DNA from 2 places in the Sporosarcina sp. Y838 genome. Region 1 is predicted to be linked to the other one. Evidence: a T-box and tRNA genes for the amino acid it is inferred to sense, from the RefSeq annotation. Region 1 holds a T-box; the other holds one or more tRNA genes.
What was found. A T-box is a leader RNA that pairs with one kind of tRNA and senses whether it is charged. The one in region 1 lies ahead of tyrS (tyrosine--tRNA ligase), so its partner is inferred to be a tRNA-Tyr.
Positions count from the first base shown of each region.

Region 1 (11,749 bases):
TAGAGGCAGCTATGCCAAAAGCAGCTGTGGGTCATAGCAATCCTATTTATCAAGAGTTTTCAAGACGGGAAAAGCTGTGGAAGAAGATTAGTGATTATAAACAAAAAATAAAGATGGTTTAGGATAAATTTCATTTGATTACAATTGACCGTGAGATTGAAGTGTTGCATTGCTTGCTTGAAGAGAAAAGTATGCGATTGAAATGTGGATGGAATTTATTGATTAGTGCATCTGTGATGTGCTTAAGTAGAATGAGCTTCAGAAAGAATGGGGAAACAACAAAAATAACCCTTGCTGTTTTACTCTTGGTATAGAGGATTTACACCTTACTTGGCGAATGTTGTAATGGGGGTGAATAGGTTGAAACACACTACTTATAACACCACTTTACATATAGTGGAGATTGAACGCAAAAGTTTGTTTAGTTTTTCCGATGCCCCGAAAGAACTGTGGTATTGGGAAATTACGTTATGCACCAATGGCACTGTTACTAAGAGTAGAGCGTATGAACAAAGCAGAGACGCTACAATTCCGTGGACGGAGATACGAAGTGCGAACCCGTTGACGGAAATGATTGATGCATGCAAGAAGTATATGGTGTAGCAATTATTAAGCCTAGGCATCCCACGGGGTGCTTTTTCTATGCCTAAAAATAACGCTTGCTGTATTAGCTGAGAAGTATGATGTTAAACTCGGGACGTTAAAGAGTAGAAAAAGTCGCGAAGCTTGGGTAAGAGGTCCATCAAATATAGATGCAACTAAAAAGAAAAAGGATGCAACCGAAAGAAGCCATTATGGAGTCGGATGATTTAACTGATAAGCAAGTGCTTTTTTGTATTTACTACATTAAGAGCTTTAATGCGAAAGGATTCTTATCAAAACAGATGATAGAGAAGATTAATAACTACAAAGAAAATGATGAAGACTATTGGAATTGATGTATCGCGGTTTGGTTATTGGTATGGGCGATAATATTTACAATTTGAACCACCTCCAACCGTTGTAGGAACTACCAAATAATGATCCCTCTATCTTCATTTGTGTAAAAAAACAAAATATATCTAGAAATATTGAATTGTAATTTATCCTGTTATGTCAAATATCAATAATTGTAAGCCGAAAATGTTTGACAACTTCTCGATTTCGTTTAGAATGATGGTTATATATATATTCACACCTTGAAAGAGTCGAAGTAGTGTTGGTAGCACCGTTTAGAGAGGCAGCGGTTGGTGAAAGTTGCCCGGTTTACCATTCATGAATTACAGCTCTGGAGTGTGACGCTTACGCGGTGATATTGCGTTTTTAAGTGGAGAAGTAATTCTCAAGCCGGGTGGTACCGCGTTAATACATAATTAACGTCCTTGCATGATTTTTTTATAAATCGTGTAGGGGCTTTTTTAATTTTAGGAGGGAATAGAATGAAAGAAAAATTGATGGAAGATTTAAAGTGGAGAGGTTTATTGTATCAGCAGACAGATGAAGCGGGTCTTGAAGATTTACTGAGTAAAGAAAAAATTTCTCTCTATTGTGGTGTTGATCCAACAGCAGACAGTATGCATATTGGGCATATCGTTCCATTGCTCACACTTCGCCGTTTCCAGATGCATGGACATCGTCCGATTTTACTTGTCGGTGGAGCTACGGGGATGATTGGAGATCCATCAGGCCGCTCGGAAGAAAGACAGCTACAAACGACTGAGCAGATAGATAAAAACGTTTCGTCAATTAAAAAACAGATGGAACAGATTTTTGATTTCAATTCGGATAATGGTGCACAAATGGTGAACAACAATGACTGGATCGGTTCAATGAGCATAATCGACTTTTTACGTGATTACGGAAAATTGTTAGGTGTCAATTACATGCTTGCAAAAGACAATGTTGCATCGCGCCTTGAGGGTGGTATTTCCTTTACTGAGTTTTCTTATATGCTTATTCAAGGAATTGACTTTAATCATTTGTTCAACAATTATGGTTGTCGTGTCCAAATTGGTGGATCAGATCAGTGGGGTAATATTACGACTGGACTTGAAGTGATTCGTAAAACGCATGAAGAAGAGGTGAAAGCATTCGGAATCACAATTCCACTTGTCACGAAAGCAGATGGCACGAAATTTGGTAAGAGTGCAGGTGGAGCGGTTTGGCTAGATGCGAAAAAAACCTCTCCTTACGAATTCTATCAGTTCTGGATTAATACAGCAGATGCCGATGCCGTTAAATATATGAAGATTTTCACATTCATGGAGCGAGCAGAAATTGAAGCATTTGAAATTACCGTTCAAGAAGAACCACATTTACGAAAAGCACAATTGAGACTGGCAGAAGAAATGACGCGGCTGATTCACGGACAGGATGCATTAGACCAAGCAATCCGTATATCAAAAGCATTATTTAGCGGTGAATTGAAAACACTTACTGCGATTGAAATGAAAGACGCATTTAAAGATGTTCCTTCCTTTGATATGGCTAAGGAAGACAAAAACATCGTAGACTTCCTTGTTGAAGCGGGTGTGTCACCATCTCGACGACAAGCACGTGAAGATGTGACTAACGGAGCGATTTCATTGAACGGGGAACGCGTGACGGATACGGCTCACGAAGTAGGAGCAGTAGATCGTCTGGATGACGCATTTACAATAGTTAGACGCGGTAAGAAAAATTATAAAATGGTTAAATTTGTTTAATTCTAGGTATAAATGAAGACCAAATTCGCAAACTTTCAATTCAGCTGATAATAATATTTCGTTAAGGAGCAATTGTTTCGAAGGTTTGGACTTTATGAGGTATACCAAAAGGCTGTTTTCCTAATAATTAGGAAAACAGCCTTTTGCAATTCATACATAGGTAATCCATTTAGGTAACTCCAAATCTTCATATGTTTCAGGATGAATCATTTTCGCTAATTTCAATGCTCCTTCGAGTAAACGCGGAGAAGGTCGACAATACAATTCTTCTTCCATTATTGACATACAGTCGTTTTTTACCGCAGTAAGTTCCTTCCATCCTGGCCGTTTTAAAACGACTTCTTTCTTTACTTTATCAGTCCGTACTCCGACCCAGGCGAGAAGAATATAATCAGGTTCTCTTTTCAGCACATCTTCCCAGTCAGTCTGGACGCTCGCTAATTCAACGTCCCGGAACTCGTTCAGACCACCGGCAATGGCACTAATCTCAGTCAACCAATTTACTTCACCAGGTGTAAATACCGGTTTCGGCCACCACTCCCAATAGAGGGTTGGGGTAAACTCAACTGTTTTTGCCCTTTCTTCCATTTGCTTTATGAATGATATATATTCCGCTTTTATCTGGAGAGCATGTTCTTCGATACCACAAGCTTTACCAACAGATAATAGATCATCCGCTATATCGTTCAAACTTTGTGGATTCAATACAATATGAGGAATTTGACGTTTCTCAAGCTCTTCGATGTTCTTTTTCATACCGGGTACACTGAGGGAAGCGAGAACCAAATCAGGATTATACAATTCCAGTTTATCCATATCGATTGATAAGTCTGGCCCTAGCTTCGGTAAAGTATTGATTTCGCTTGGCCAATCGGAAAAGTCATCAATTGCAATTAGCTGATCAATGAGACCGAGATAAGCAAGCAGTTCGGTGTTGCTAGGACAAATCGAAATAATTTTCATATTTAAGCACCTCGTATATCTTAGTATATCATTGTTTATTAGTTAGGGAGTCCATACTCTGAAAAATTAAATAATTGAATTGCTATTCAATAAAAAAATCGACCAATCCATAATGGACAGGTCGAAGGTTGTTGTTTTAGACTTTAATAAAGTGAGTATATAACCAAATTTAATCTCTTCTTACCATTTCCAAGAGCATATGGGCAAGCATCCCTTGCTCCTCTTTAGAACCGGATTTCCAAAGTTCCATTAGCACTTTTTCTTCACGGTTGCGAGGTTCTTCGTGTTTTGCTAAATAATTTGCAACTAACTCTGTTGTTTTAGTGAGTTTTTCCTCGCTTAACCCCATATTTTCACCTAATTCAACTTTACCTGATAGATATTGCTTGAATCGATTAAAATTCACCAAAATTTCGTCTTTTGTTTCGTTATTGATTTCTGCTAATTCACTCTGCACTTTATTATTAATATCCATTTAAACAGCACTCCCTTTTCGTTATACACGCATAATTTACATAAAACAACCAAAGTAAACATGGAAAAGAAATGAATAAGTGCTACAGTTTGTAGCTAGGTCAATTTTTTGCCTATTCAGAACCGGGACTGTTGAATACGTTGATTAAAGACGAAAAGAAAAAGGAGAGAATAAATGGACCCGCGTTTAGCAGAACTTCTTCAAAAGACAAGTTTATACGGTACTTTAGCGAAATACTATGAACATTTGGATCCGAAATGGCATATGTATTTTTATGAATTGCACTTTAAGTATGAGAATCAACTTATTCAACACTATTGGATGCTCCGCAAACAAAATCCAAATATGGATAACGAATAATCTTAAACAAAATAATATTTTACAGTTGTATTGTGGTTAGTCGTTAAGTGTATAGTTGCAGTAAGAAGTAAAGTCAACGGGGGAGCCATTCTGAGGGAGGTAGCTGTTTTTCGTTATAATTCGTGTGCCTGTCCCAAACGTGCACCAGTTCGTTTCGTTTCGTAGGAATTCGATTCATGGCTAATTAATAGAAAAAACCCCGGAGTTGTTGATGTTACTCAACTTCCGGGGTTTTAGATATTGCTTTGTAGAGCAATAATTAATTAACGTGAGTAGAATTCAACGATAAGTGCTTCGTTAATTTCTGCAGCAAGTTCACTACGCTCAGGGAAACGAACAAATTGACCGACTTTCGTGTCGTTGTTAAATGTAACGTATTCAGGAACATAGCTGTTCACTTCAAGCGCTTCATTTACAACATCAAGGTTTAGAGATTTCTCACGAAGAGAAATTTCTTGTCCTGGTTTAACGCTGAAAGAAGGAATATCAACGCGTTTTCCATCAACCAAAATATGGCCGTGGTTAACAAGTTGGCGAGATGCACGACGTGTACGTGCAAGACCCATGCGGTATACAATGTTATCAAGACGAGTCTCAAGAAGAATCATGAAGTTAACACCGTGTTTACCAGGCATTTTACCAGCTTTGTTGAAAACCGTTTTGAATTGACGTTCGTTTACGCCAAACATGAAACGGAGTTTTTGTTTTTCTTCTAATTGCATTCCGTACTCGGAAAGTTTTTTACGTTGGTTAGGACCGTGTTGTCCCGGGCCGTAAGGGCGTTTTTCGATTTCTTTTCCAGTGCCTGTAAGTGAAATCCCAAGACGACGGGAAAGTTTCCAAGATGGACCTGTATAACGAGCCATGAAAGACTCCTCCTCTATTGTTGGTTTTATTTTGTTGTAAAATAAGAACCAGATGTGTTCAATTCAAATGCCATTCTATTATCTTGCATCCTCGCCTCCGCAGCCAGGAAGTTACTCGATGCACCTTGTAAAAGGAATAGACTGGACAACCTGAAACACACAACTGCTGCAACTATTTTACACAAGTTTCATCATAACAAGTATAGATCTAAGAGTCAAGCATCATCAATGAAAATGAAAATAAGTAAAATGATTCATATAAAGAAATAGCATCCATAGTTCGAATGGTTTAGTATGAAATCATACTTATTTGAACTTTCATACAATATAATATAGGTGTGATTGTGTGATGGGTTATCATTTGACGAATTTCGATAGACCAAACAACTTAGTGAGAACTTTCCAAATACTATGGGTAGAGTGTTATATATTTAACTGGGGATAATGGTGGAAAGCAACTTGTGTTCGATGGTTCAACGTGTGGATCCTTTTCTTGACTACTATTAAATGGTAAACTAGGAGAGGAAATGTGAGCGGCGGCAAACTAGGGGGGAATAAAATGAGCGATAAGAATTTGCATAAAGATACGATCGTCATCCATGAAGGGTATGATGATAAGGCGCACCAAGGTAGTTTGGCAGTTCCGCTATACCAAACATCGACTTTTTCATTTGAAACAGCATTGCAAGGCGAGAACCGTTTTTCAGGTGCTGAAGAAGGTAATATATATTCAAGACTGGGCAATCCGACCGTCCGTGTTCTAGAAGAGCGCATGACAGCACTTGAGAATGGAAAAGGTTCACTTGCGTTCGGTTCAGGGATGGCGGCTGTGAGCACAATTTTAGTTCATTTGACAAAATCCGGAGATCATATTCTTTGTTCGCGCGGTATTTATGGTTGTACATTTGGACTTTTGGGCATGTTGAATCAGAAATACAAAATTACACATGATTTGGTTAGGATGGGTACTGAAGAAGAGATTGAGCGAGCTATTAAGCCTGAAACGGTCTGTATATACATTGAAACGCCTATCAATCCGACAATGGAACTTGTAGATCTTCATGCGGTCGTCAATGTTGCCAAGCGTCATGGGCTTCGCGTAGTCGTTGACAATACCTTCTCTTCACCTTATCTGCAAAATCCCCTAGATATTGGTGTGGATTTCGTTTTGCACAGCGCAACTAAATATATTAATGGCCATGGTGATGTCATAGCTGGTCTTCTCGTTGGAGCGGATAAAGATGAAATAGAAACAATTAGAATGTCCGTTCAAAAAGATTTTGGCGGTATTATCTCACCTTTTGATGCTTGGCTTTTAATCCGTGGCTTGAAAACATTGTCGGTTCGAATGGAGCGTCATTCTGCCAATGCGGAAAAATTGAAAGCTTTTTTAAAAGAACAAAAACTTGTTGAAGTAATCTATTACCCGTTTGATGAAGACAATCCTCAATATGACATAGCAAAACGTCAAATGCGTGCAGGAGGCGGCCTGATTTCATTTACCATTAAAGGTGGAAAAGAAGGGGCACAGCTGTTTATGAATAGCCTTTCACTTATTAAAATTGCCGTCAGCCTCGGAGATGCAGAGACACTAATTCAGCATCCTTCAACGATGACACATTCAGTTGTGCCTGTGGAAGAACGGCTGCAAATGGGAATCACGGATTCATTGTTGAGGCTATCAGTTGGCCTTGAACATGCTGAGGATCTCATAGCTGATCTCAAATCGGCATTCTCGATAATGGAAGCAGCAATTACTGAACAAGCTTAAATTGAAAAAACTGCTTTGGCGACCGAATGTACGGTAACCAAAGCAGTTAAAAGGTCAAAGATGTTTTACAAGGGTTTCTACAAAAAGTTCAAGGCCCAACCGATCTTGTTCAGTGAAGCGATTCAACTCAGGACTATCGACATCTAGAACGCCTAAAATAACATCTTTTTTCACAATTGGAATAACAATTTCAGACTGCGAAGCTGCATCGCAAGCAATGTGTCCAGGGAAAGCCTCGACATCAGCTACGATAATGGATTCTTTCGTTTCGGCCGCGGTTCCGCAGACGCCTTTTCCAAGAGGAATACGAATACATGCTGGAAGACCTTGGAATGGACCGAGTACGAGTTCACCGTCATCTATCAAATAAAAACCTACCCAATTGATACGGTCTAAAAATTGATTCAGTAAGGCTGATGCATTACTCAAGTTGGCATAGACGTTTTTCTCTCCGGTCAGTAATGCATCTAATTGACCTGCCAGTTGTTTATATTTCAGATTTAAATCCGTAGCATAATTTATTTCTTGAAACAATTAGAGCACCCCTTTTAGTGAATAATAAAATTCAGTATACATATTTAGGTGATTATAAACAAACTTTGTTGATTATTTGAGGGGGAAACAGATTTTTCGCTATAAATCATACATATTCGCAACCAATTGTCTTTAAACGTGGTACTATATAGGATAATATCATGGTACAGCGACTCGGACAGGGGGACTACGATGAAAACCTTCATCATAGCTATTATCGCACTAATCATATTGACGACAATCGCCTTCTTATTCAGGCGTAAACATATCCAAGAAATCGGTCGATTGGAACAGGAAAAATTACAGATTCAGCACAAACCGATTTTAGAAGAGATGACGAAAGTGAAACAATTGAACATGACAGGCGAAACCGAAGAAAAATTTGAACGGTGGCGGACTGAATGGACAGAATTGATGGATATACATATGCCGAAAATCGACACGCTCTTATTTGATGTCGAAGATATGGTTGATCGTTTCCGTTTTAAGAAAGCCACATTGCTGGAAAAAGAAATCCGGGAGAACATTCATTTCTGTGATAAAAAAATGAATGATATCTTATTTGAATTGAACGAGCTTGTCGGCAGTGAAGAGAAAAATCGTATTGAGATGGAAAAACTAAAAGAACAGCATCGTGCAGCTCGCAAATCAGTTCTTGCTCACCAACACTCATTCGGAATGACGGCGAATCCGCTTGAAAAGGAGCTGGAATCATTTAATTCGAAGTTTGAAGAATATGATGAGTTGACTGCTAATGGTAATTACTTATTAGCTCGTGAGATTGTCATTTCATTGGCCGTAAAAGGAAATCGTGTATTTTCACTGATTCATGAAATTCCATCATTACTTTCGGAACTGCAAAGTAAAATTCCAGCATCGATTCGAGAACTTCGAAATGGGACGAGAGAGATGGAAGAGCAATCCTATTATCTACAACATCTTGACTTAAAGAAAAATTTCAGTGCAATTGAACTCGAAATAGAAGAATTGTTGTCGAAAATGGCAGGGCTTCAAATTGAATCTGTACAACAGCGCGCAGCTGAAATGAATGACCAAATTGATTCATTCTATGATGCGCTTGAAAATGAAGTAAATGCAAAGCATTACGTAGATGAATATTACAATCAGATTGCTGAAAGGCTGTATGAAATAACCACATTAACAAGAGAAACGTCGGATGAGGCGGCATTTGTTCAGAAAAGTTACCGATTGGATGAAAAGGAAGCCCAAATTCCACAAAAATCGCTTAACGAGTTGACCAGTCTTGAGAAACAATTTGAAGTACTTACTTCACGTGTTGAGGGGGGTGCTTCTGCCTATTCAATTTTACAGGAAGAATTACAACAAATTTCCGATGTACTTGAACAAATAGCCGATGAACAAGCAAATCTTGCAAATCGTATGAAAAACTTACGAATTGATGAGAACAATGTACGAACTAAACTCAACGAATTATCACGTAAATTACAAAATGCGGATCGGATGCTCCATAAAGGAAATATACCGGGAATACCGGACGATATGGAAGCCCGTCTCGAAGAAGCAGATGAACAAATCTATATCGTGACACAAAGTTTACAGGAAGTACCGCTAAATATGGCGCTTGTCGATTCGTATTTGGAGAACGCTGAGAAAGCTGTACGTGATGTTAGCGAAAAGGTAGAAGAGATGTTAGAAAACGTGTTGCTTATTGAATGGATTATTCAATATGGAAACAGATACCGTGCCTCAAATCCGGAAGTGCATAGCCGACTGCTGAATGCTGAAGAATCTTTCAGACAGTTTCGTTACGCAAAAGCATTGGAAGAAGCGGCAACAGCCGTTGAAGAAATAGAACCTGGTGCAATGAAACGAATTGAGGAACTTGTAAAAGAACATGTCTAAGGTAAGATTATGAATTACAGAAAAATAGCCACCGGCATTTAATGCAGGTGGCTTTGTCACGCACATAATTGTTTCACTTGAGAGGAAGACACCAATGATCTATTTTGATAATAGCGCAACGACAGCCCCAGATGAAGGCGTACTGACATCGTTCATGGAAGTAAATAAACGTTTTTATGCAAATCCTGCTTCGTTGCATCTTGCTGGAAAGGAAGCCGAAGCACTTCTTAAACGTTCAAGAGAACAAATTTTGTCAATTCTAGGTGCAAGTGATGGAGAGCTCCTATTTACGTCGGGTGGAACGGAGGCGAATAATTTAGCTATAATCGGTTTCGCCCGTTCTTTGCAATCCAAAGGGAATCACCTGATTACGACAAAAATTGAGCATCCATCAGTTCTGCATTCAATGGAATATTTAGAGTCACAGAAATTTGAAGTGGATTATTTGTCAGTTGATGAACAAGGGATGATATCTGTTGATGAGTTGAAAAGTAAGCTGAGGAAAGATACAATTCTTGTCAGTATCATGCATGTCAACAATGAAATTGGGACTGTGCAACCGATAGCCGAATGTGCACGAATCATTAAGGGACATTCTAATGCTGTATTTCATTCAGATATGGTCCAAAGTTTTGGGAAATTGCCGGTTTCAATTGAAAATGACGGTCTTGATGCAATAACAATTTCAGCTCATAAAATAAATGGTTTAAAAGGTTCGGGCTTACTTGCTTTAAGGAAAGGTAAATTACCGCAGGCGATAAATTATGGGGGCGGACAGGAAAATGGTCTTCGTAGCGGTACAGTTTCCGTTCCAGACGCGGTGGCGTTAGCAAAAGCGATACGGATTAGTTCGGTTGAAACCGAACGTCAAGACTTCAGACAGTGGAGAAAGCAACTAATTGATTTTATAGGTCAATTTGAGAAAGTTCTTATACTTGCACCAGAAAAGGGAGCACCACATATATTATCTATCGCTTTTTATAAAATAAAAGGTGAAGTAGCTGTTAATTTCTTTCAAGAAAATGGCATTACTGTTTCTACTTCGAGTGCATGTTCCTCAAAAGACAATAGTGCGGGACATGTAATAGAAGCAATAGGTGTCAATGGGAAATACAAAAATGGAGTAATTCGCATCAGTTTTGGGAAAAATAATGTAGAACAAGAAGTCATAGAACTAAAGCAAGTATTCGCAAAGTTCATGGATTTACTTGGAGGGGGAAAATAAGTAATGGAATGGAATGAACTATTAATTCGTTACGGAGAAATGTCTTTAAAAGGTCGGAATAAGAATGTGTTCGTAAAGAAGTTGCGTAATAATATTAAAGATGCACTAAGTGATTTAAAAACAGTCGTCATAAAACCTGAACGTGACCGTATGTTTCTATATGCAGAAGACAAACGAGATATGGAAGAAGCGATAACTCGTTTGCCACATGTTTTTGGTATCCAATCATTCAGTCCAGTTGCTAAATGCGATGCGACAGTAGAAGCGATTAAAGAAAAAGCGATAGAGGTTATTGGAGCAGCTGAAACTGCAGGAAAAACTTTTAAAGTTGAAGTGAGACGAACGGACAAAAGATTCCCACTGGTGACCAGTGAATTGCAACTTGAAATCGGCTCGCATGTGTTGCGAAGCTATCCTGAACTAGGCGTAAAAATGAAAAAACCTGATATTGTCCTTCATATTGATATTAGGATTGAAGGGGCTTTCCTGACAGCCAAAATATATGAAGGTGCAGGAGGAATGCCGATTGGGTCGAATGGCCATTCTCTTTTAATGTTATCGGGCGGTATCGATAGTCCGGTTGCTGGATATCTGATGATGAAACGTGGCGTGTCGATTGATGCGATTCATTTTGCCAGCCCTCCATTCACAAGCGAGCTGGCTAAAAAGAAAGTGATGGATCTTGCAGAAAAGTTAAGCTCTTTTGGTGCTGCTGTTCGACTTCACATCATTCCTTTTACTGAAATACAGCAAGCAATTATCAAACAAGTACCAGATAACGTTTCGATGACGACAACGCGGAGAGTAATGCTTCAAATCGCTGATATAGTACGTGAGGAAGTGAATGCTTTTGCCGTAATCACAGGAGAAAGCCTTGGTCAAGTCGCAAGTCAGACACTAGAAAGCTTAACAGCCATCAATGCTGTTACTTCGACCCCTATTTTGCGTCCGCTCATTGCGACAGATAAACTTGAAATTATTGATATT
Region 1 is NZ_JBXCJD010000005.1:145,459-157,207, reverse strand. Features, by position in the region: gene AC1TO4_RS09060 (hypothetical protein) at 1-122, shown strand, start outside; gene AC1TO4_RS09055 (hypothetical protein) at 361-603, shown strand; gene AC1TO4_RS09050 (hypothetical protein) at 753-938, shown strand; T-box leader at 1,170-1,366, shown strand; gene tyrS (tyrosine--tRNA ligase) at 1,419-2,684, shown strand; gene AC1TO4_RS09040 (cobalamin-binding protein) at 2,835-3,647, opposite strand; gene AC1TO4_RS09035 (DUF3243 family protein) at 3,817-4,122, opposite strand; gene AC1TO4_RS09030 (hypothetical protein) at 4,297-4,482, shown strand; gene rpsD (30S ribosomal protein S4) at 4,746-5,348, opposite strand; gene megL (methionine gamma-lyase) at 5,908-7,119, shown strand; gene AC1TO4_RS09015 (GAF domain-containing protein) at 7,174-7,653, opposite strand; gene ezrA (septation ring formation regulator EzrA) at 7,846-9,537, shown strand; gene AC1TO4_RS09005 (cysteine desulfurase family protein) at 9,632-10,762, shown strand; gene thiI (tRNA uracil 4-sulfurtransferase ThiI) at 10,766-11,749, shown strand, end outside.

Region 2 (11,749 bases), on a different contig from region 1:
TCAGGTTGGAAGATGATGATGATTGCCAAAAATCCGAACGGGAGTACTTGATCCATTAAAAATCTGAGCGTATCAAGACCGAAAATGTCTGTCAGAAATCGAACGATGATAATCACAAATATCCCTTTTAAAAGTTGAACGGCTTTCGTTCCTTTTATAATCGTAATCAGTTTATAAAAAACAAACCAGACTAGAAGCACATCTATGATATTAATAAGTGCCGCTACTGGACTGAAATCAATTAATTCTTGCCATTTGGGCATGTGCTCCGCCTACCTTCACAAACAGTTTCTTATGCGTACAGTATAGCATAACAGTACTCGACTGTCTTTCCTCACAACACACAAAGAGCGACCGTCCCTGCTCGCGGCAGTAGCATCGGTCGCTCTGTTTACTCCCCGTCTTGGTTCTTTTCAGTTGACGCTGGGATGATTGCCTTGGCTGTTTCTTTCATTTTGTACCATAGCCAATCAAAGACTTTATCAATCTCCTCATTCTTGCCTGTTACAACCGCCGTAGAGGCCATATATTTAGAACCCCTAATAACGGTTACATCACCATCTACTTTTCCATCAATTCGGAGCGTACCGTTTTTAACAACAATATCCCCTTCAATGGTTTCCCCAGCAGGAACGAGTACCGTTTGTCCCTCAACGATTAGATTCGGTTGTTTTGTCACTGAAAATTGCTGTTCATTCCCATAACTTGAAAAAAGCGTTGCGCTCATCAAGACGAAAAATAGGGCAGCAGCCGCAAATAGTGGATGTTTTCGCAACCAGCGCTGAGCACCTGCTTGGGACTTTTCTTTTGGAAGACGCGCCATGACAGCGTCAACAAATTTATCTGGTGCTTTTATTTGAGCAGCACTTCCTATAAAAGCAATGGACTCGGTTAACCCATTCATAATTTCTCTACATTCTGAGCAGCTATCTAAATGTTCTTTCAACTGCCGCTCTTCATCGCGGCTAATGTCGCCATCTAAATACGCGTGCATAAAGTGAACGATTTGTTCCGGACACGTATTCATATTATTCCCTCCTACATGGTACCCATCTGTTTCCGAAGTACTTCCCGCCCTCTATGAACACGGGTCTTTACGGTCCCTAAAGGTAGCCCTAAAATGTCACCAATTTCTTGCAGCGGTAATTCTTCGATATATCTTAAAATGATGACAGAACGATATTTATCCGGGAGCCTACCAATTTCATAATGGATACGTTGCTGTAATTCCATTCTTTCAACTTCATCTTCCGGAAGTTCGTCCGTTGCAGCAAGTTGCGAATACATATTCAGACCATCCGTACCTGGTACATTAGCATCAAGATAATAAGCAGGTTTCTTTTTGCGGATACGATCGATGCATAGATTCGTTGCAATTCGAAACAACCAAGTTGAAAACTTCCGCTTTTGGTCAAATGTATGAATATTGATATATGCACGGACAAATGCTTCCTGTGAAATATCTTCCGCCTCTTGCGCATTTCCGAGCATCCTGTAACACACTTGGTACAAGCGATGCTGAAATAACGTTACGATCTCCTCAAATGCATTTTGATCGCCTTTCAGAACTTCATTTATTCGTTTATTGATTAGTTCATCCAATGTTTTTCATCCTCCGCTCTATGCGGCTGTCCCTTCTATACGTTTGAAGGTGGCGACAGGTTTCATTTTTTATATTAATTTTATTTTACCAGAGTTTACTAAATACTTCCTCCATTAATGGAAATAAGAAAAAGAGCCCATCTTAGGAGCCGGATGGGCTTTCAATACCGATTAAAGTAGCTTTTCTCCAAACAATGAACCCATTAAACCTACTGCAACATCAGCAGTTTTATTTCCTTCGTCAAGAATTGGATTTACTTCTACGAATTCGGCGGAAGTAATTATTCCTGAGTCTTCCAGCATCTCCATTGCCAGGTGGCTTTCTCTGTAACTAATGCCACCCGGCACAGGCGTCCCGACTCCCGGTGTGTATAACGGATCCAATCCATCAAGATCCAGGGACAAGTGGACACCGTCAACTTCATGTGAGCGTAAGTAAGCGATGGCTTCTTCCATCACTGTTGTCATTCCGTAACGGTCTATTTCGTGCATTGTGAAAACTTTAATACCCGATTCCTTAATCAATAGACGTTCTTCAGGATCAACCGAACGCGCACCAATAACGACAATGTTTTCCGGTTTAATTTTTTGCCCTTTACTATGTATATTGACGAGACTTTCATGTCCAAGGCCTACGCTTACAGCAAGAGGCATCCCATGGATATTGCCGGATGGTGAGATTTCAGCTGTATTAAAATCAGTATGCGCATCATACCAAATTACACCAAGGTTGTTGTACTTACTTGCAAGACCCGCCAATGTACCGATTGCAATGCTATGATCCCCTCCTAAAACGAGTGGGAATCGACCTGCATCCAAGACTTCAGCCACTTTCATCGCAAGATCTGTGGTCGCTTGTATGACTTCGTCTAAATTCTTCAAATTCGTATCCTTATGTTTTTTCTGTTCCACAACACTTACACGGATATTTCCTTCATCCGTCACCTCATGCCCTATCGATTCCATTCTATCAACAATGCCTGCATATCGAATTGCGCTTGGACCCATATCTACTCCACGACGACTCTGTCCAAAATCGAGCGGAACACCTATTATCGATATATTTAAACGTTTCATGACAAGTACCTCCCCCTTTTCTATATATCTATTGTAAGTCTACAATAAGGTTTGGCTCAACTCGACAAATAACTGAATAATTATTCGTTTCTATCTACTTTTTCCATTAACTTTTCACACACATCTGGCGGGGTAGGTTTACTGAAATAATACCCCTGCCCTTCACGACATCCCAAATTCTTCAAAATAGTCACTTGTTCTTCTTGCTCAACGCCTTCAGCAACGACGTTCAGACCAAATGTATCCGCAAGTGTTACAATGGCCTTGACAATTGCAAGGCTGTCTTCATTCATATGTATATCCCGTACGAAAGACATGTCAATTTTCACTGTATCCACAGGCAATTCTTTAAGGTAACTGAACGTGCTATAGCCCGTCCCAAAATCATCAATGGATACTGTAATACCTAAATCCCTTATTCCCCTAATTCTCTCTTGCATGTCTTGCCTATCCGCAAACGCACTTTCCGTTAATTCAATTTCGATTAAATTCGCGGAAAGGCCAGTTTCATCGAGTATCATTTTTACGGTTTTGACAATCTCCGGTTCTTCCAATTGGACGGCGGACATATTGACAGCAATCGGTAAAGGCGCATATCCTCGTTCCTGCCACTCCATCGCCTGCCTGCACGCTTGTCGTAGCACCCATTCTCCCAAAGGAATGATGATTTTCGTTTCTTCCGCGACCGGGATGAACTTATCTGGCGAAATCCTGCCGAGATCCGGATGATTCCACCGTACGAGTGCTTCAACGCCCACTAATTTTCCAGTCTTCAAGTTTACCTTAGGTTGATAATCTAAATGCAATTGACCGAGAACAACACTTTTTCTCAACTCATTCTCCAATAAAATTCGTTCCAAGGTATTGGACGCCGTGCCGTGTTGATAGACTTCAACGCCACCGCCGCCATTCGCTCTTGCGATGGATAGGGCTTTTTCCGCTTTTATCCTCAGTTCAGAAGACTTTTTAGCATGCTCAGGATAAAGAGCGATGCCAAAACTAAATGAAAGTGTATGCTGCTGATCCATTACTTCAATCGGCTCCTCCAGCAATTGTTGCAATTCTCGTGTGAGCTGTTCTGCATGTGCTGCATTTCGTATATTCTTTAGAAGTATTGCAAACTCGTCACCCGAAATCCTGCCAACAACTTGTTCTCCTTGGAGGCTATCTTTTAATCTCTTTGCAACAACAGACAAAACATAGTCACCTGCCTCATAACCAAGTGAATTATTGACATAGCGTAGTCGATCGATATTTAGATAGACAATTGCCAGATTTGTACGATGTTCCTTAGACTTCTCTACTTCTTCTAGCAGTATTTTCCTAAAAGAAGTCCGGTTCGGCAAATCTGTTAATTGATCATTGTAAGCCAGTTTCCGTACCAGTTGTTCCGACTCTTTACGCGCTGTGATGTCATAGCGAATTGAAATGTATTGATAAGGGTTTCCTTTTTCATTCAGAAACGGAACGATTGTCGTATCCACCCAATAATGTGAACCGTCTTTAGCTTTATTACAGATTTCACCGCGCCAGTTATTCCCGCAACCTATGGTGCCCCACATATCCTTGAAAAACGCACGCGTATGATAACCTGAGTTAATAATCCGGTGGTTGGCACCAACAAGCTCTTCAACGCTGTACTGTGCTATTTTTGTAAATAGCGCATTGACATAGACTATCTTGCCAGTGCGATCTGTAATGGCCACGATGGCTGACTGATCAAGTGCATAGGCTATATCTCTGAGCATTTTTTCCGGACTGTGACTGCTATCATGACGTATTAAATCGTCTATCATTTTATTATTTTCTGGCATACAATCACTTCTCTCTAAGGTTTCCTTTACAATTCGACACAATACTTTTCAATAGTGTATATTAAATGAATGCTAAAGTGCTAGACTGAAATGAACTTAAACATGAAACAAAAAAACCCTTCTCAAATTTCCAGAAGGGTTTAATAAAGCTATTTGGATTTCACATGGTTTTGGTAAAGCAAAAAAAAATGGCTGGGGTAGCTGGATTCGAACCAACGAGTAACGGAGTCAAAGTCCGTTGCCTTACCGCTTGGCTATACCCCAATGGTAGAAGGATTACTCTTTTAAACGCTTTGTGTAAATAATTCAAGGTAAACTCTTTTTAACACTTTGTGTTCTAAGTTCGAGGTAAACTCTTTTCAACACTTTGTGTTGAAAAAGTTTTGGTGGTGGGGGGCAGATTCGAACTGCCGAACCCGAAGGAGCGGATTTACAGTCCGCCGCGTTTAGCCACTTCGCTACCCCACCAAGTATAGTATAAAGAATTAAGTTTTAAACCTAACAAATTAGATTTAAGTACTTAAGGTAAACTAATTTCACTACAACGTAATGAAAAAGTTTTAATGACCCCTACGGGATTCGAACCCGTGATACCGCCGTGAAAGGGCGGTGTCTTAACCGCTTGACCAAGGGGCCTCATTAAATAATAACTTTCAACTAAGTGTTACTAGTCGTAATAATTATAATTTGCGGCGCATTCCTGCGTCTTCTTACTCCAGTCCTAATGAAGATGAAGATATAGTTATAGGAACAAGAACTTCTCTGGAGCTTCCAGCCGGAATCGAACCGACGACCTCTTCCTTACCATGGAAGCACTCTACCTACTGAGCTATGGAAGCATATGGCTCCGCAGGTAGGACTCGAACCTACGACCGATCGGTTAACAGCCGATTGCTCTACCACTGAGCTACTGCGGAATAATTAAGTATAGACGTTATTGCCATTACGACAAATTCCATTATAACAAGAAGAAAATATATATCAAGTCTTTTTTAAAATTTGTTTGTTTGCTTGTTCCCGACAGCAACTTTTATATATTACCACATCTTTTTCATATTAGTCAACTGTCTTTCATAAAGTATATTATACATTGTTTAAAGGGGACAACATATGAGAAACAAATACTTCTTCACCGCTATCGTCTGCTGTGCGCTTCTCCTGCTCCTCCCTGCCTTACCTAAACAGATGTCCTTAGTATCTGTCTTCCGAGTAACGGAGGAACCTGCCGTAATCGTACGCGGTACTAGCGGCTCTGCACTAACCGTGAATATTTCATTTGGAGATAGTGAAGTCGAGCAGTGGTTCCAGGAATTAGGTAAACCTTATCCACTCATTTTTGTAGATATGAAGTGGGCTGATCGCTTCCCTGAAACTGTACAGCTTATCAAAGAAAAAAATATTCCAGTCGGACTTCTTGGGGACGAAGGAATGGCCTACGAACAAAATACACCATTGTTCATTGATCAGCTAGAGCGTTTTGAAAAAACATTCGGTGTTAAACCTCTTTGGTTCCGAACGCGTGATGAAGTATTTCCAGTAGCATTACATAACATGCTCTGGGAGGCGGAAATTAATGCTCTTGGTTCATCTGTAGTTTGGCGAGGTGGTGATCTTCCACCAGTTACTAAAGGGGAAATTCTATCTATTCCCCACCATCGTGAAGATCGTATAAATTTAGCCGAATTGAAGAAACTAAACAAAGATCGAACATTTATTTCGGTGGAAACAATGCTATTTGAAACAAAAGTGAAGGTTAAGAAGATACCCAAATGAACATTTCGGTTGTATTATACCCCGAATTTTAAAAAACAGTACAGTTCGCCAAATGGGCTACTGTACTGTTTTTCATTTTGTTTTGGATGCCTTTTGAGCATTCTGGACTTTACGGCGTGCTTTTTTGCGTTCTTCAAGTTTCGCCTTATCTTCATCTGACTGCCTGTTGTACTTTGGAAGCACAAGAAGTTGATAAGCATTTACCGCAAGAAGTGGGAATAGCAACATTGTTACCCATGAATCGATATTTCCTGAACGTACCATCAGTGCGGGTAACCATTCAAGCGTTGTAATAACAATCATGAAAAACAGTGCTGGAATAAGTGTATATTTCTTTGTCCATTTCGCCTTAAAATAAGCCGTTATAGCCGATACAGCCACAAGTGTTACCAGCAATCCAAGATATAACATTGTTCGTCCTGTTTCACCCGTCGTCAATTGGAACCTGAAGAAGATGAGATCAAATAATACTATCGCAATGATTAGAAGCTGAACCCAGTTCCATAAAGTAAGTGTTTTGAAGATATTTACACCGAATTGATGAATTGTCAAATAAGCAAAAAAGCCCATTTGTGCGACAACGCTCATGGTGAAACCTAGAAAAATTAACCATAGAAATGCACCTATGAATTGCCCGTACTCACCATTCGTTAAATATCCAGAAAAGAATTCCCAGCGGATAATAAGTCCTGCAATCCCCGTTACGAATCCTCCGATTAATAGTGCTGTAAAAAAGAATTTTACCCAATTTCGTATAGTCACGATAGTGTTCCTCCGTTTTTATTACTTCCAATAGTGTAACAACGTTTTCACGAAAAATCTATTTCATTAAACGTTTCATGCATATTTATCGTTGGATTGTGAACAATAAATGAAAATGCTTGTGGAAGGGAATTTGATTTCCATGAAAAAAAGAGTCCTACTACTATTATTTACAGCTTTTCTGCTGACAGCGTGTGGAGCGCAGCCGACAGCTCCAACATACGATGAAATGAAGAAAATGATGACCGATTCACTTCAGACGGAGGACGGAAAGAAAGCGGTTCGGCAAATGTTTGCTGACCCCGAATTCAAAGAACTGCTTATCTTGGAGCAACCTGTAGTAAAGAAATCCGTTGAAGACACGCTTCTTTCTAAAAAAGGAGAAGACTTTTGGAAAAAGACATTTGAAGATCCAAAATTCAACGAAAGTTTTGCTAAAAGTGTAAAAGAGCAGCAGCAAGAAATCATGAAGCAATTAATGGATGATGCTTCGTTCCAAAAACAAATGGAAGAATTTTTCTCCCAACCAGACATGTTAAAACAGCTGGAAACAGTTACACAATCGGCAAATATGAAAAAGCATCTCGAAAAGGTCGTTCAAGAAACAATTAACAGCCCGTTAATGCAAACGAAGTGGCAAGAGCTCATTTTAAAAGCCGGGGATCCAAAAGCGGAAGAAAGTGGCGGTGGCAGTGGTGGTGGTGGCGGCGGTGGTGGCGAATCTGAGAAAAGCAAAAGTGGAGGAGGCCAATAGCCTTCTCCACTTTCTCTGTTTTTCACTTTTCTGTTTTTGTAATAATAGTTGCCGCGATGTCCATGTAGATTTTTCCAATAGCATGGTCTTCTGCATAGACTGAAGGAGCAAAGTCTTCTTCATCCCAGTCTGGTTGACCTAGTGGAATCTGGCCTAACAACTCTGTGCGGAGTTCCTCGGCCAGCTTCACACCGCCGCCCTGTCCAAATACAAATTCACGTTCACCTGACGCTTTTGATTGGAACCAAGACATATTTTCAATAACTCCGAGCAATTCATGATCTGTTTGAAGCGCCATCGCTCCTGCACGCGCAGCCACAAATGCAGCTGTGGGATGCGGAGTCGTCACGACGATTTCTTTAGAAGTCGGAATCATTTGATGGATATCGAGTGCTACATCTCCTGTGCCGGGTGGCAAGTCGAGAAACAGGTAATCGAGATCCCCCCATTCAACGTCACGGAAGAATTGGTCAAGCGCTTTCCCCAGCATCGGGCCACGCCATACTACAGGCGCATTATCTTCAACGAAAAAACCCATCGAAATAACCTTGACACCAAGTCGCTCCACCGGGATTATCCGATCACCGCGAACCACTGGTAAATCAGTTACGCCCATCATATCAGGAACGCTGAATCCGTAAATATCCGCATCAATTAAACCGACTTTTTTCCCAAGCCTAGCTAGCGCTACAGCAAGGTTTACCGACACAGTCGACTTTCCTACGCCTCCTTTACCAGAAGCTATTGAAATGAATTCTACGTTACTCAATGGGGACAGAATATCTTGAGCTTCCGATTCTGTCACTTTTCCACGGAACTGTTCTAGCACCTCTGCCGGTAATTCTTCGAAACGGATACCGACGGAATCGGCTCCTGCTCCTTTCAATGTATCGACAACTTGCGTTTGAAGACCCATTTGTTCGGCTGTGTTAATTTTTGCGATTGCGAGCTTGACACTGACATGTTTTTTCTCAGGCTTGATCGTCACGCCAATAATTCCACTCGTCTCCGCAAGCGTTTTATGTAAAAATGGATCTTTCAACTGTCCCAATAACTCACGTACTGCTTGTTCGTTCATCAATATAGACACCCCTTGGAGGTTAATTAATTCTTCCCCAAGTATAACATAGTATTCTGTTTTCAAGGATTGTTTTCAGCTCACCTTTCGTCCGCAGTATGAAACTCTATAATGCCTTCAGTTATTGCATTAGCCACTTTTCCTTGATACGCAGGATCTGTCAATAGAGCTCGTTCTTCGTTATTAGAGATAAAACCCGTTTCTACGAGGACTGCCGGAGTTGGTACTTTTTTCAACAAATAGACACCCTTTATCGCCATCGCAACCCTTTCCGTGTTTTTCAAATTCGTTCTAAATGATTCTTGAATTGATTTCGCCAAAAATTCACCGTTCGGATCTCCTTCGGGGTGATAGAACACTTGGGAACCGCGCCACTTTTCTTGGGGTATGGCATTTACATGCACACTGATGAACATATCCGGAGTTTCTTTAATCGCGATACTTTCCCTTAATTGCAAATCCGCCATTTTACGTTGCCTTATGGTTCCAAACGTTTCTTGCGGTGCATGTTCAGCCAAAGCATCACCGTCTTTCATCCGCGTCATGATAACAGTTGCCCCTTTCTTTTCAAGACGCTTTTTCAATTCATGTGAAATACTCAGAGTGATGTCACGCTCTACAACGTCTTCAAATGAAGCTCCTCCGTCCAATCCTCCGTGTCCAGGATCAATAAGAATCTTTACACCCCCGAGTTCTGCAGGCATGAAAAAGTTTCGATCAGACGAAGCATTCACCCCATACAGGACAACCACGAGAGAACATACAAAAAGCAAACAAATTACCAACCACCGTTTCATAGGGACACCGCCTTTTTCCCCACTATACGCAGGAATGCCGGCGGATATGTCCCACTTGAGACTGACGGAGATAAAATTGAAAGAGATAAAAAAAAGAGGAAACCAGTAAAGGTCCCTCTCAAAACTTACTTATTCAGTCGCGCCTTCCCATTCGAGCATGCCGCCTACCATATTTGTTACATCATAGCCTTCATCACCCAGGAACTCCGCTACACGCCCGCTACGGCCGCCTGAACGACAAATGAGTATGTATGGCTTAGACCTATCTAACTCGTCCATACGGATCGGTACATCACCTAGAACGATGTGTTTTGACCCTGGTATCATTCCTACCGCTACTTCATCCGCCTCACGCACATCTATCAGGTTGAACTGTTCACCTTTCTCCAAACGTTCCTGTAACTCGGTTGTTGTGATCTCTTTCATAAAAATCATCCTTTCCCTTTTTCTATGTCTATACTTTAACACAGAAAAGCCCTTTTCCACGAATGGAGAAGGGCTTTTCTTAAATGCAATATTAACGTTTTGAGAACTGTGGTGCACGACGTGCGCCTTTAAGACCTGGTTTTTTACGTTCTTTCATTCTTGAATCACGCGTAAGAAGTCCTGCTGATTTAAGAGCCGCGCGGAAGTCAGGATCTACTGAAAGTAGAGCACGTGCAACTCCGTGACGGATTGCGCCAGCTTGTCCTGTGTATCCTCCGCCATCAACGTTTACAAGGATATCGTAGCTTCCAAGTGTTTCCGTTACTACGAGTGGTTGTTTGATGATTTCGCGAAGTGTTGCGAATGGTACGTAGTCTTCTACGTCACGTTTGTTGATGGTAATAGTGCCATCTCCAGGAACTAGACGTACACGAGCTACTGAGCTTTTACGACGGCCTGTGCCGAGATATTGTACTTGTGCCAAGTTATTTCCTCCTCTTAATTAACCGCGAAGTACGAATACTTCTGGTTGTTGTGCTGCGTGCGGGTGATCCGGTCCAGCGTATACGTTAAGTTTTCTGTATGTTTGACGGCCTAAAGGACCTTTTGGAAGCATTCCTTTAATTGCAAGTTCAAGCATTTTTGTAGGGTAGTTTGTACGCATCTCAAGAGCCGTACGTTGTTTCATGCTGCCCGTGTAACCTGAGTGACGGTAGTAAATTTTGTCTTTCAATTTGTTACCTGTAAGATGTATTTTTTCTGCATTGATGATGATGACATGGTCACCTGTATCAACGTGTGGTGTGAACGTAGGTTTATGTTTGCCGCGCAAAAGTGATGCAACTTCAGAAGCAAGACGACCAAGCGTCTGTCCTTCAGCGTCGACAACGAGCCATTTACGCTCTACTTCGTGACCTTTAGCCATGAATGTTGTACGCATAATTTTATCCTCCTAAATGAATATCTATTCGTTCCCGTTTTCTCTATCCCTAAACACAATTTTACCTTCCGGGGCTTCTTTGTGGGGTTATTAGAAATACCATTACTCATCTTATCCCGAATACCACATAAAGTCAAGCATCTTTTCTAAATACACCAGGAAAAGTTGCCTCAGTCTTGATAGCTTACATTTTCAAGGTACAAACCGTGTGCTGGTGCGGTTTTGACGTTGGCTTTTCGACTGTGAGATTCGAGTATCTGCTTGACGTCATCAGACGTCTTCCAACCGTTGCCCACAACAAGAAGCATACCTGCAATACTCCTAACCATATTATATAAAAACCCGTCACCTTCAATGGTCATGATGAGGTATTCACCTTTTTTTTCAAGTGTTAGCTGCCTCACCGTTCGGACTTTATTGGTCGTAGCGGTTTTTGAAGAACAGAAGCTTGTAAAGTCATGCGTCCCAATAAAATGATTCGCAGCAATTTTCATTGCTTCTATATCAGGATGTGACCTGCCTAAATGAACAGAAAAGTTACGCTCAAATGGACTATGCACCTCGCTATAAGACCACTTATAGACATACGTCTTTCCAGTAGCAGAATAGCGGGCATGAAAATCTTCACTAACATAATCAGCTTGAATAATTCGTATATCTGTTGGAAGTAGAACATTCAACGCCAGTTGCCAGCGATCTGTCGGTAGTGACAGCGGAGTATCAAAA
Region 2 is NZ_JBXCJD010000004.1:56,489-68,237, forward strand. Features, by position in the region: gene cdaA (diadenylate cyclase CdaA) at 1-263, opposite strand, end outside; gene AC1TO4_RS06765 (anti-sigma factor family protein) at 392-1,027, opposite strand; gene sigW (RNA polymerase sigma factor SigW) at 1,039-1,602, opposite strand; gene rocF (arginase) at 1,774-2,679, opposite strand; gene AC1TO4_RS06780 (sensor domain-containing protein) at 2,760-4,493, opposite strand; tRNA gene AC1TO4_RS06785 (tRNA-Gln) at 4,683-4,757, opposite strand; tRNA gene AC1TO4_RS06790 (tRNA-Tyr) at 4,878-4,961, opposite strand; tRNA gene AC1TO4_RS06795 (tRNA-Glu) at 5,058-5,129, opposite strand; tRNA gene AC1TO4_RS06800 (tRNA-Thr) at 5,257-5,332, opposite strand; tRNA gene AC1TO4_RS06805 (tRNA-Asn) at 5,336-5,410, opposite strand; gene AC1TO4_RS06810 (polysaccharide deacetylase family protein) at 5,604-6,266, shown strand; gene AC1TO4_RS06815 (KinB-signaling pathway activation protein) at 6,339-7,028, opposite strand; gene gerD (spore germination lipoprotein GerD) at 7,171-7,782, shown strand; gene AC1TO4_RS06825 (Mrp/NBP35 family ATP-binding protein) at 7,805-8,860, opposite strand; gene AC1TO4_RS06830 (N-acetylmuramoyl-L-alanine amidase) at 8,941-9,657, opposite strand; gene AC1TO4_RS06835 (rhodanese-like domain-containing protein) at 9,787-10,083, opposite strand; gene rpsI (30S ribosomal protein S9) at 10,175-10,567, opposite strand; gene rplM (50S ribosomal protein L13) at 10,586-11,023, opposite strand; gene truA (tRNA pseudouridine(38-40) synthase TruA) at 11,194-11,749, opposite strand, start outside.
Region 2: it has a tRNA-Tyr gene. The T-box ahead of tyrS (tyrosine--tRNA ligase) is inferred to sense a tRNA for this amino acid. The anticodon was not compared.